2 regions of the Clostridioides sp. LIBA-6822 genome follow, and region 1 is predicted to be linked to the other one. Evidence: riboswitches for the same ligand, from Rfam matches in the RefSeq annotation. Region 1 holds a riboswitch; the other holds the start of a gene.
What was found. Region 1 has a riboswitch for cyclic di-GMP ahead of ACTG48_RS16125 (SrtB-anchored collagen-binding adhesin). Riboswitches for the same ligand answer to the same signal wherever they lie in the genome.

Region 1 (5,995 bases):
TAACTACTACATTTCCAGATACATCTTCTAAATTAAATTTAGCACCTGAAAGTGCGCTTTTATCTAAAGCATCTACTTTTTTAGCTTCAAAAGCATAACCTTGCTTAGTAGTTTCTACTCCAGGAGGACTTGAACCATTAATCTGAGCTACATTTTGTATAGTCTCTCCAACTTTTACATCCGTGAAATCTGCATCAAATGTAACCCAACTTTGCACAGGTTCGCCTTCTTTTATCTGCTTAAATTCATATTTATTTACTAATCTTATAGTGTTTTTTCCATCTCCAGCTTCTTTTTTAAGTTCAAGATTATCAGAATATTTTATATTAGATATTTTTAAAGCTGGGTTTACTTTATCCAAAAGATTTACTTGACCTGCATCATAAACACCATAAGTTGACATATTTATTTTGTATTTAACAATCTGATTATCATTGCTATTTAAGACTTTTTTATCAACTTCTTTTTTTGCACTTATTAATCCAGAATTCTTCTTAAAACTTATCTCATCACTTTTATCAACTTTACTGTTATTTGCATCAAGAACAGCTCTATTTGTATAACTATCTTCAATACTAATAACCTTTAATGTATAAGCTATATAAAATTTTGATTCTACTTCTTCTTTACTAAGATTAATTGTAAATCCAGTTATAACTTTATCTACTTGACCACTTTCATTTCTTTTTTCTTCTAGTTTATACGAAATGTTGTTGGCAATTTTTTCTTTACTCCAAGGAGTCCAACTTCCATTCATTGGAATTTCTACAACTCTAAAATCATGTCCAGCTTCTCCTGCTGTAGTTAATCTCATACCTTCTGGTATGTTATCTGTTATAACAACATTACTTATTGGTGACTTATCATCATTTACTGAAATCTGATAGTTTATTACTTGACCAACTTGAGTAATATTTGTTGCTCCTGAATGCCCTTTAGTCAAAAGATAATCGCTACCTCTATCAAATACACTTACAGTAGCATCGTCTTCTTGTACCTTCTTACCATCAGATTCTATCCTAGCTACATTTTTATATTTATTATCATGTTTTGCATTTTCATCACTAATTCTAGCTTTATATTTAACTGTATACGCTTTATCTATATTCCCAAAATTAACTGAGATAGAGTTTGTATTCTGTTCAATGTTAAAATCACTCACTTCTTTCCCATCGCTTGCTACTACACTCACAGAATTATTTACCAATGTCAACCCTTCTGGAAGTTCATCATACAAAATAATGTCTTTTAATTCTTCCTGTTTTTCATTTACTTGTATACTATAATTTATATTTTTATTTTTAACTGGCATAAATACAGTAGTTGATTTTCTTCCTTCAACAAGCTTTTTAAGTGTTCCTTTAGCCTCTTCTACATCGTCCTTATCTCCAGGCTTTATTTCTACATCCACATCTCCACTTCCACTTTCTATCTTTCCAGTAGTTTCAATATGAATTTTTGTATTTGTTTCTTCATCAACCTTTTTAACATATGCTTCTAGACCTATTTTCCCTTGCATTATACTTTGACCATTAGGTAGTTCTCTAAATGTAAGTGTGTATTCTCCATTACTTTCTGTTTTATCAAAACATTCACTTGTATAATCTAAATTAACTTTATTAAATACATCTGGCACCTTGAAAGTTATTGAATCACCTGCTTGTATTCCCTTTGATGTTGGAGTATAAGTTAATTTAAATGATATTTTTTTCATTGATTCAGTTTCTATTGTACTATTATTAATTTTTATAATGAATCCATAATCTTCATTCTCTTCATTAAGTTCTTCTTCTAAAGTTTTTAATAGATTTTCATCTTCTAATGGCTTCTCTTCTTTTGGAATCTGCTCTGTATTTTTATTGTCTAATGGCTTCTCCTCTTCTGGAGTCTGCTCTGGCTTTTTATTGTCTGATGGTTTTTCTCCTTCTGGAGTTTGTTCCGGCTTTTTATTGTCTGATGGCTTCTCCTCTTCTGGAGTCTGCTCTGGTTTTTTATTGTCTGATGGTTTTTCTCCTTCTGGAGTCTGTTCCGGCTTTTTATTGTCTGATGGCTTCTCCTCTTCTGGAGTCTGCTCTGGTTTTTTATTGTCTGATGGCTTCTCTCCTTCTGGAGTCTGCTCTGGCTTTTTATTATCTGATGGCTTCTCTTCCCCACTTGATGAACTAGTTGAGCTATTTTGACTCTGACTGTTATCTCCTAATTCCGAAGCATAAGATACAGTTGGATATATTGTAGATACTACCATACTTAAAATCATAATTAAGCTTATTAATAATGCCCTTTTATTACCCTTCTTCATATAGATTTCTCCCCTCTATACTGTCTATAGTTTATAAATTTCCATTGATATCCCATTTAAATTAATTTTTATCAAAAAATTATACAAAAAAAGCTATGAAAATAAATAAATTTATATTCATAGCCGGTTGCACCACTGACTCAGTATGTCCATAAGGCGCCCAATAATAAGACATACATCAACATCTCTATAATATTTTATAAAAAACAATTAAAATTGTTATATTCATACTAAATACAATTATATATTTATATTATATAATGACTATATCTTATTGTCTATATATTTTACATTTTTTTCCTTATAACAATTTTAGGTAATCATTAAATAAAATCCTTATCCACAACAATTACACAATTATATTCAGGATTCATCTCCTTAACTAATCTCGTTATATCTTCTTTTAAATCTTCTTCTGACATATTTTTAGAGAACTCAGAAGGATTAACTACTATATCAAACACTAAATTTTTCTTATTTCCTTTTCCAACTATTCTAAAATCATGCATAGATTTTACGAGACTATTTTTCTTAAGTATTTTTTCAAGTTCTTCCTTTGCTGACATAACTTCTTCATCTTCAAGACATATAGGGTCCATGTGAATTACCAAATATATATCCAATTTTTCAGATATTTCTCTCTCAGCAGTATCTATGATTTCATGAATTTCCATTATATCTATATTTGATGGAATTTCTGCATGTATAGATGCAATACATCGTCCAACTCCATAGTTATGGATTATTAAATCATGTGTCCCTATAATATGTTTATAAGATAGTAATAATTCTATAATGGATTTTACCATTTCTTCATCTGGGGCTTCTCCTAGAAGAGGATTTATAGTATCTTTTACAAGTGAAAATCCAGCATAAAGTATTACTAGTGATACTGCAATACCAACATAGCCATCTATAGGAAAACTAGTAAACCTAGCTATAACAAATGATATTACTACACAACTCGATGTGAATACGTCTCCTAAAGCATCAAGTGAAACTGCTTTTAATGCTGAAGAATTAATTTTATTTCCCATAAATTTATTAAATTTACTTAACCAAACTTTAATCATTATAGAAGCAATTAAAAGTACAAGAGGTATTACTTCAAATTTTATAGGTACTGGATTTACTATCCTTTCTACAGATGACTTTATAAATTGAAGTCCTACCAACATCACCATAAATGCTACTATTAATGCGGATAAATATTCTATTCTTCCATGTCCAAAAGGATGCTCTTTATCAGCTGGCTTACTTGCTAATTTGAATCCTATCATAGTTATTGCTGAAGATGCCATATCAGAAAGATTGTTAAATGCATCAGCCATTATGGCTATACTTGCTGTGAGCATACCTATAGACACCTTTACTACAAATAAAAGTAAATTAGATAATATACCTACTACACCAGCTACATAACCATACTTATTTCTAACATCTCTATTTTGAACATTTTCACTATCTTTGATAAATGTTTTGACTAGGATTTTTGAAAACATAAAACTTACCCTCCTTGTCTTCTATTTTATTAACAAATTTTAGAATTTATATCTTTATTTATGATAACATAATTTGTATATAAAATTCTTAAAAGTTACTCTATCTTAATAAGATATTATTAGCCTTATTTTCATACAGCCATTATAAAAGCAACATATTTTCAGTTTAAATTCTTGAAGTCTAACAAAATTAGCCCTAGATATTTTATAATTTTACCTAGGACTTATATTACTATTTTATACCAACTATTTTATTTAACATAATTGAACCTGTATCTGGATTTTCAAATTCAAATTTAATGCCTTTTACATTAGATAAATCTATGTTTTTAAACTTTTCAATAGGTATTATTGTATCACTTACTGGAGTATATCTTGACCAAAACTCCATAAATTTTCCTTCTACATATTCATCTCTCACAGCTTTACCCTCAAAATATTTTATAGCAGACACTTTATCATTATCCATTATTACACTACTTTCTTTTCCTTTAGAATCAATTAAGCTAAGTTTAACTGAAACCTTCTTATCTTTACTATTTAACTCACTAGGAGAATTCAACGCCCATCTAAATTTTAGTGCAGAGTAATCTTTTAAATTTTTATTACTTAAAGGTAACTCTATTTTTGCTTCTTTAGATTTCCAATCAACTTGCAATAAATCAACATCTTCACTTGAGCTTATATTACTAAAAAGTTTTGCAGTATCTTTATCTAATCTCTCTGATTCAACTACCTCTTTTGTATCAACATCACTTGAATCTATATCTTTAAATGATTTTTGATTGAATAAATCTAAAGAACCATTATATTTAACTTTGTTTAATGTCTGATACTCATACATTTTATATGGCAATCCCTTTTTACTAAAAATAGGTGATTCGCTATCATCAAAGTCAAAAATAGATTTCATATAGTCAACTGCATAATTAGAAAAGAAATCTCTATGTTCTTCTTTACCTAATTTTTCAGGATAAGTCCCATCCGTATCTCGTGGTGCAGAAAATTCCTTTTCTCCCAAAACTGAGTTATATGCATTATGATTTCCACCTACTAAATAAGTTAGTCCCAATGGGCTTTTTCTATTTTTATCTAAGGATATAGCATGAAAAATATCATCTCCACTGTGAATAACATCTCCATCGTACTCTGATACTATTATTGTTGTTGGTATATCTGGAAACTTTTCTATCGGACTATTATAGGCTGGTGTAAGTGATATAATTCCTTTTATTCCCTTAAACTCTTTTTGTATTTGGTCTTGTGCTATTTTGAATACACCAGAACCAGCTACAGAATGACCTATAAGACCAATATTATTTAAATCAACTTTATCTTTAAGATATACTCCAAATCCGTTTTTATTTCCCTCATTTGCATCTTGAAATGCTTTTATATAAGCCTGAGTTAAATATGTGATTCTCTCGTTTTCTACAGGTTCTCCATACTTAAAAGTATAGTTTACTGAAGTATCAATAGATACTCCTATAATACCATTTTTCGCTAAATCTTCAGTAAGATATTTAAATCCATCTTCAAAATCATTTTCTCCATCTCCATGTTGCCCATGAAAGATTAATACTACAGGTGCTTTTTCTTTTATCTCTTTAGGAGCTGATATTATACCTTCTATCTTAAAAGGTATTGTCTTTCCTCTTATAACTATTTCTGATGTTCCTAAACTAAATTTATTAGATTCAATCTTATTATCATTATTTTTTGTTGAATTTATTTCGTATGATATTTTTTCATTTGAAGTTTCATTAGAATTAGCTTTATTTGTACAACCTACAAACAGAGCACTTATTACTGATATAGATAAAATCATACTAATCCATTTTTTAAATTTCATAAATTTATTCCTTTCTATATATCCATTTTGATATGATTTATTGGATTTCTAGTAAATTTTCTTTATAACTTAATATCTATTTATTAATCTTTCTATCTATTCGGATAATCTATTTGAATTCTATTAAAGTAACCTTATACTATTAGTTCCTTTTCTTCATAGATTTATTGTCATGCTATTATTTTTCCCAAGTATTATTTATAATATTATTTTTTATTTCTGATATCTTTTAATTTAAAGCTCTAAAATTTTACTTTTATATAATATTTTTACATATAAAATAGTTTTTTCATTGATTTTTTTTGTATTTATTTATACTTTATATAATCTATAAACTTCTTC
Region 2 (5,995 bases), 1.2 Mb from region 1:
CGAATTCTTCCTCTGTTAATTCAGTTAATGAATCTTGATGTAATATTGAAAATGATGAATAGAGAACAGCATTTGCAAGTTCTAAGTCTGTTTCAATCGCAGAACTCCCAATCTCACCTTTATCACGCATAGAGTTTATATATTTTGCTATATGAGGAACTAAACTCTTTAAAGTTAATTGATTAAGTGCAATTTGCATACTCCAATGAAATTTACCTGATTTGAATATTTTATATTTTGAAATACTTTTTTGTAATAACTCGAATACTGCATCAATTTTTAGGTTATTTGCTACACAATCATCATATAAAATATCAGAAAAGCTTTGTTCATATTGTGCTAAAAACAACTTTATTACTTCATTAAATATTTCATCCTTTGATTTAAAATAGTGATAAAACATGCCAACTTCTCCACCAACACTATCTAAAATCATTCTTATAGAGGTGTTCTCATATCCATACTCTAAAAACAACTTAAGTGCATTATCAATAAGTTCATCTCGTTTACCACCATTTAATATTCGTTTTCGTGCCATTTTTGTATCTCCTTTTAAACAGCATATTATTCCGTTCAAATTATATCATGCTATTAAATAAACATCAATAATTAACAAAACGTTGTTCTTTAAATTACCATCTAATTAATAATAAAATCACATAAAACAACTATATAATTTTCATTGTTGTATTTAATAAAATTTCTTCTTCTTTCTTTTAATAAATATTAATATAACTAAAACTATAACAACAAACATAACTATTATTGACAGTACCAATTTTGATAAAATATTATATCTCCTTATACCTCGACTTTTGTGTCTATTTAGAATTCCATGTCCATAAGTTTTAGTTCTTGTAGTCCTTTTTTTTAATTTCACTCTACTTTTACTAGATTTACTACGTTTGTGTCTACTTTTAGATTTAATAGTTTTAAACCTAGTATTATTAGATTGATAACTCTCTTGTGTTGAAGAAATGTATACACTAGAATCAGTAATAACTTCTGCCTCAACTTGTAATGGATTTATAATGCTGATTATAAGTAAAAAAGATATAATTACTCCAATCAACTTTTTCTTTTTTTTCATATTTTCCCCCTCATAAAAACTTATATCTAGTTTATTATAGTATATATTAAAGTAAAAATTACAAAATTTTTCAAATTTCTTATATGTTTTCTTATCTTTAATATATTTTTATTCTGTAAAGTTTCTCTTTTGTTAAAATTCTTTAAATTAATAGTAAATTATGATACTTAGTACACAAAATACAAATTAAATCTACTTTCAACTAAATTTTCCATTTATAATTAAGATAGCTTAATTAATTTATTCTGTTTAGTATTAAATGATGATTTTTACAAAAGAAAAAGAATCCTATGATTAGGATTCTTTTTCTGAGATTTATTAGTGTATTTAAAGCTTACTAGTATCCAATTATGATAAACTTAAACATTCTTCTATATACTGGTTATATACATATCCAGAATATCTTTTTCCACTTTTATCAATATTCACTCTTGCCCATTTCCCAACACTATAACATACTTCAACTTTAAAACCATCAGGAATTGTAGTTATAATTCTAGAGTCTAATGTTCTGTCATTTCTAAGTTCTAAACTTAGACCATTTGTTCTTATATTTCCTACATAATTCTTTTTTCTATCTTTTACCATGTTGTTACTATTGTTTTTAACATTGTTTAATTTTTCTAAATATTTATAAAGTAACCATCCTTTGTCATAATTACTTTCAACTTCTGCCCATATTCCATCAACACATTTTAGCTTGACAATTTTACCTTCTGGTATACTTTTCAACTTCATACTATTTATGTCTGGTCTTTCTCTTAAATTTAATTTAATTTTAGTCTTAAAATTGATGCTAGATTCGCCAAAATTTTTTAACATTAATTCAGATATCATCTTAAGCCCTCCTCTTGCCAAATATTAAGTTATTAAAAATATATACTTTCAACAAATACTTTTAACAAAAAGAATCATTATCTTTTTGGCAACTGGCTGACATGACCTTTATTACATAAAGATTTTAGTCCCTATAGCTTTGCGTCATTAGATTTATCTAATATTGCCTATATCTGAATAATAACATAATTTGAACAATTTAAAAATAATATTACCTCAAATTTTATATTAATTAAATATAAATTAAATTTTTAATTAATAATAAGCAAAAAATACCTTTATATTTATTAATTTAATTATTATTCTTCATAATTCATCTAAAAAATAGTAATTTATCTATGATACTATTACTTTTAACAAATCTTTTTTAATAAATATTAATACATAAAAATAATCAATAATTTTTTATATACTTAATTAATATTAAAAATTATTGATTAGTAAAAAACTAAAAATAAAATATATTAATTATATTCTTTTTTAAAATTCTTACTAATTTCTTTAGGGTATATTTTGTATAAACACTTTATCATAAGAAGTTTATATTTTACTTTTTTAATAACTTGACAAAATAGTAATATTATTATATTATGGTTATAGACCGACGGTCAGTTTAATTTTTATATATCTATGACTAATATAAAATAAATCTAAAATATTCAATACAAAATTTTTAAGAAATGAGGATTATTTATGCTTAAGAGAATATTATTAAAAGATTTAACTCGAAACAAAGTGATAACAATTACTCTATTTATTTTTATTTTGCTTGCATCAATGCTGGTATCTAGTGCAACGAGCATCATTATAGAACTAACTCATTCCATGACTTCTTTGTTTCAAAAATCCCATGCGCCTCATTATGTTCAAATGTATTCTGGCAAATTAAATCAAGAAGAAATTGACAAGTTTTCAGCTAAAACTCCATATGTAAAAAAGCAACAAACTACTGAACTTTTAAATATAAATGGAGCTAATATTTTTTTAGGAAATAAAGGAGAAAATCAGGCTAATAGTGTACTAGAAAATAGCTTTACAAAACAAAATGATAAATTTGACTTTCTATTAGATATGGAGAATCAAATAATGCAAATACAAGATGGGGAAATAGGAGTTCCTGTATACTATATGAAACAATGCAATTTAAAAATTGGAGATAAAATAAAAATTATTAAGGGTAGTTTCTTTATGGAATTTACAATAAAAGATTTTATACGTGATGCACAGATGAACCCTTCTCTTGTTACTTCAAAGCGTTTTTTAATCAGTGATAATGATTGGGGCACTTTAAAAGCTACTATAGGGGAAAGCGAATATCTAATTGAATTTCTATTAAATGATATAAATAAAATTAGTGAGTTTGAAACACTATATCAATCAACTAAGCTCCCACAAACAGGTACATCAATAACTTATTCCACTTATAAACTACTAAATGCTTTGTCTGACGGAATTGTAATTGCTATTGTCATCTTAATTAGCATTCTTCTTATTACAATTTCTATTTTATGCTTACGATTTACTTTAATTACAACGATTGAAGAAGACTACAGAGAAATTGGTGTTATGAAAGCCATTGGTATTCAAAATAGTAACATCCAAAAACTATATTTGATAAAATACGTATTAATTTCATCTTTTGCAAGTTTTCTTGGCTATATATTGTCGTTATTCATAGGAGTTTTTTTTACAAAAAATATTTATATTTATATGGGAACAGTAGATAAAGATATCTTTAGTATTCTTATTCCATTTATAAGTTCAGTTCTTGTATTTGTAGCTATTGTATTCTTTTGTAAACTTATACTTAAAAGATTCAAAAAAATATCAGCAGTTAATGCATTAAGAAATAATCATTCTACAAACTCTGTAATACATGGATATAGCTTACAGCTATACAAAACCAAAATGACAAATGCCAATATATTTCTAGGGTTAAATGAAGTAGTAAGAAAATTTACTGTCTATGGATTGCTTTGTTTTGTCTACATGATTTGTATTTTCCTCATGATTGTACCACTTAATTTTCTAAATACTATTCAATCACCTGAATTTATTACTTATATGGGCGCTGGTAAGAGTGATATTCGTATTGATTTATCACAGACAAATCAAACCCAACATCTTTTTAATTCTATATTACAAAAAATTAACGATGACAATGATGTTGAAAAATATGAATCCTTTACAACAAGTTCATATAAAATAAAAAATAAAAATGGCAAAGTAGAAAATATGAAAATAGAAAATGGAAACTTTAAAACTTTCCCACTTACATATGTAAAAGGTTCTGCACCAACAAAAGAAAATGAAATTGCACTATCTGTTATAAATGCAAATGAACTAGAAAAAAGTATTGGAGATAATTTATCTATTTTCTCAAAAGGTAAAGAGTTAACTCTTACTGTTAGTGGCATATATCAAGACATTACACATGGTGGTAAGACTGCAAAAGCTATGTTACCATCTAACAAAGATAATGTTTTATGGCATGTCATAAATTTAAATTTAAAACCTGGAGTCAATGTAGCAGATAAATTAGAACAATACAGTATTGGTTATTACCCTGCTAAAGTTACAGATATAAATAATTATATAAGTCAGACATTAAGCTCTATTATCAACCAGTTAAGACTTGTTATAAAATTAGCTGTTGTCATATCTATTGTAATTTCTTCACTAATTACAGCAATGTTTTTTAAGATGCTCATTGCCAAAGATACACCACAAACAGCAACTATGCTTAGTTTAGGATTTTCTACTAAAGATATACGTATTCAATATATTACTAGAGCTTTATTAGTACTTATAATCGGAGTTATTTTAGGAATTATTATGGCAAATACACTTGGACAAAAAATATCTGGTTTACTACTTTCTGGTATCTCAAACCTTCAATTTATAGTAAATCCATTAATTGTATATATACTTTGTCCATCAGCTTTAATTCTCACAGTATTAATTACAATTATAGTAATTAATAGAGCAATCAATAAAATAAAAATTATGTCTATTATAGAGTAAGGGGTATGTTATGAATAATATTATAGAAGCTAAAAAAATTATTAAAGAGTATACTATTGCTAAAGGAAATATGCAGCAAGTTTTAAAAGGAATAGATTTATCAATTCAATATGGAGAATTTATATCTATTATGGGTGCTTCTGGGTCTGGTAAATCAACATTACTGCATAACATAAGTGGAATGGATAAATTAACATCTGGTATAGTCAATTTTTCAGGTGAAATGATTTCTAATATGTCCGAAGAAGCATTATCAAAACTTAGATTAAAAAATATGGGCTTTATATTTCAACAAAGTAATTTACTTAAAAACTTAAATATATTTGACAACATAATTCTCTCAGCTTACTTAAATAAAGAAGAAAGTCGTCAAATAATCAATGAACGAGCGACAAGGCTTATGGAAAAAATGAATATTTCGGAAATAAAAAATAAGGATATTACTCAGGTTTCGGGAGGGCAACTTCAAAGGGCTTCCATATGTCGTGCTTTAATTAACAACCCGAAAATTTTATTTGGAGACGAACCTACAGGTGCACTTAACTCCAAGCTAACAAATGAAGTAATGGATATTCTTATAGATATTAATAAATTAGGAACAACTATTATGCTTGTAACTCATGACGTCAAAGTAGCAGCAAAGACAGAACGAGTATTATTTATGTCTGATGGTATGATTGTTGGTGAAATTAAATTAGGAAAATTTAATAGTAATGATTTAAAAGAGAGAGAAAATAAACTAATAAGTTGGTTATCAGAGTTAGGTTTTTAATTTTATTAAACTATCTTCTTTATATACTTTAAAGCTGATGACTTATTCAATATTTGATGCTAAAATATAATTAATAAAATTTAATTATTAGGTGATTACATTATGAATATTACTAAAGGCATAACTTTACTCTTAACATTATCAATTGTAATATCTGTAGCAGGATGTTCTCAAAAAAATGCTAGTTATGTAGCAAAAAAATATATTGATAGAGTGAACTCTGGTGACTATGAAACAGCATATAGTTTACTAAGTAAAGATAGTAAGAAAGA

Region 2: it holds a riboswitch for cyclic di-GMP, as region 1 does, so the genes downstream of both, ACTG48_RS10465 (SH3 domain-containing protein) here and ACTG48_RS16125 (SrtB-anchored collagen-binding adhesin) in region 1, are expected to answer to the same signal.

What each region holds. Positions count from the first base shown of each region.
Region 1 covers NZ_CP196995.1:3,375,031-3,381,025, forward strand. The annotation lists gene ACTG48_RS16125 (SrtB-anchored collagen-binding adhesin) at 1-2,299, opposite strand, end outside; cyclic di-GMP riboswitch class II at 2,412-2,497, opposite strand; gene ACTG48_RS16130 (cation diffusion facilitator family transporter) at 2,623-3,801, opposite strand; gene ACTG48_RS16135 (alpha/beta hydrolase family protein) at 4,034-5,653, opposite strand; gene ACTG48_RS16140 (LysR family transcriptional regulator substrate-binding protein) at 5,962-5,995, opposite strand, start outside.
Region 2 covers NZ_CP196995.1:2,178,268-2,184,262, forward strand. The annotation lists gene ACTG48_RS10455 (TetR/AcrR family transcriptional regulator) at 1-538, opposite strand, end outside; gene ACTG48_RS10460 (hypothetical protein) at 692-1,090, opposite strand; gene ACTG48_RS10465 (SH3 domain-containing protein) at 1,439-1,927, opposite strand; cyclic di-GMP riboswitch class I at 2,012-2,105, opposite strand; gene ACTG48_RS10470 (FtsX-like permease family protein) at 2,621-4,951, shown strand; gene ACTG48_RS10475 (ABC transporter ATP-binding protein) at 4,962-5,723, shown strand; gene ACTG48_RS10480 (NTF2-like N-terminal transpeptidase domain-containing protein) at 5,826-5,995, shown strand, end outside.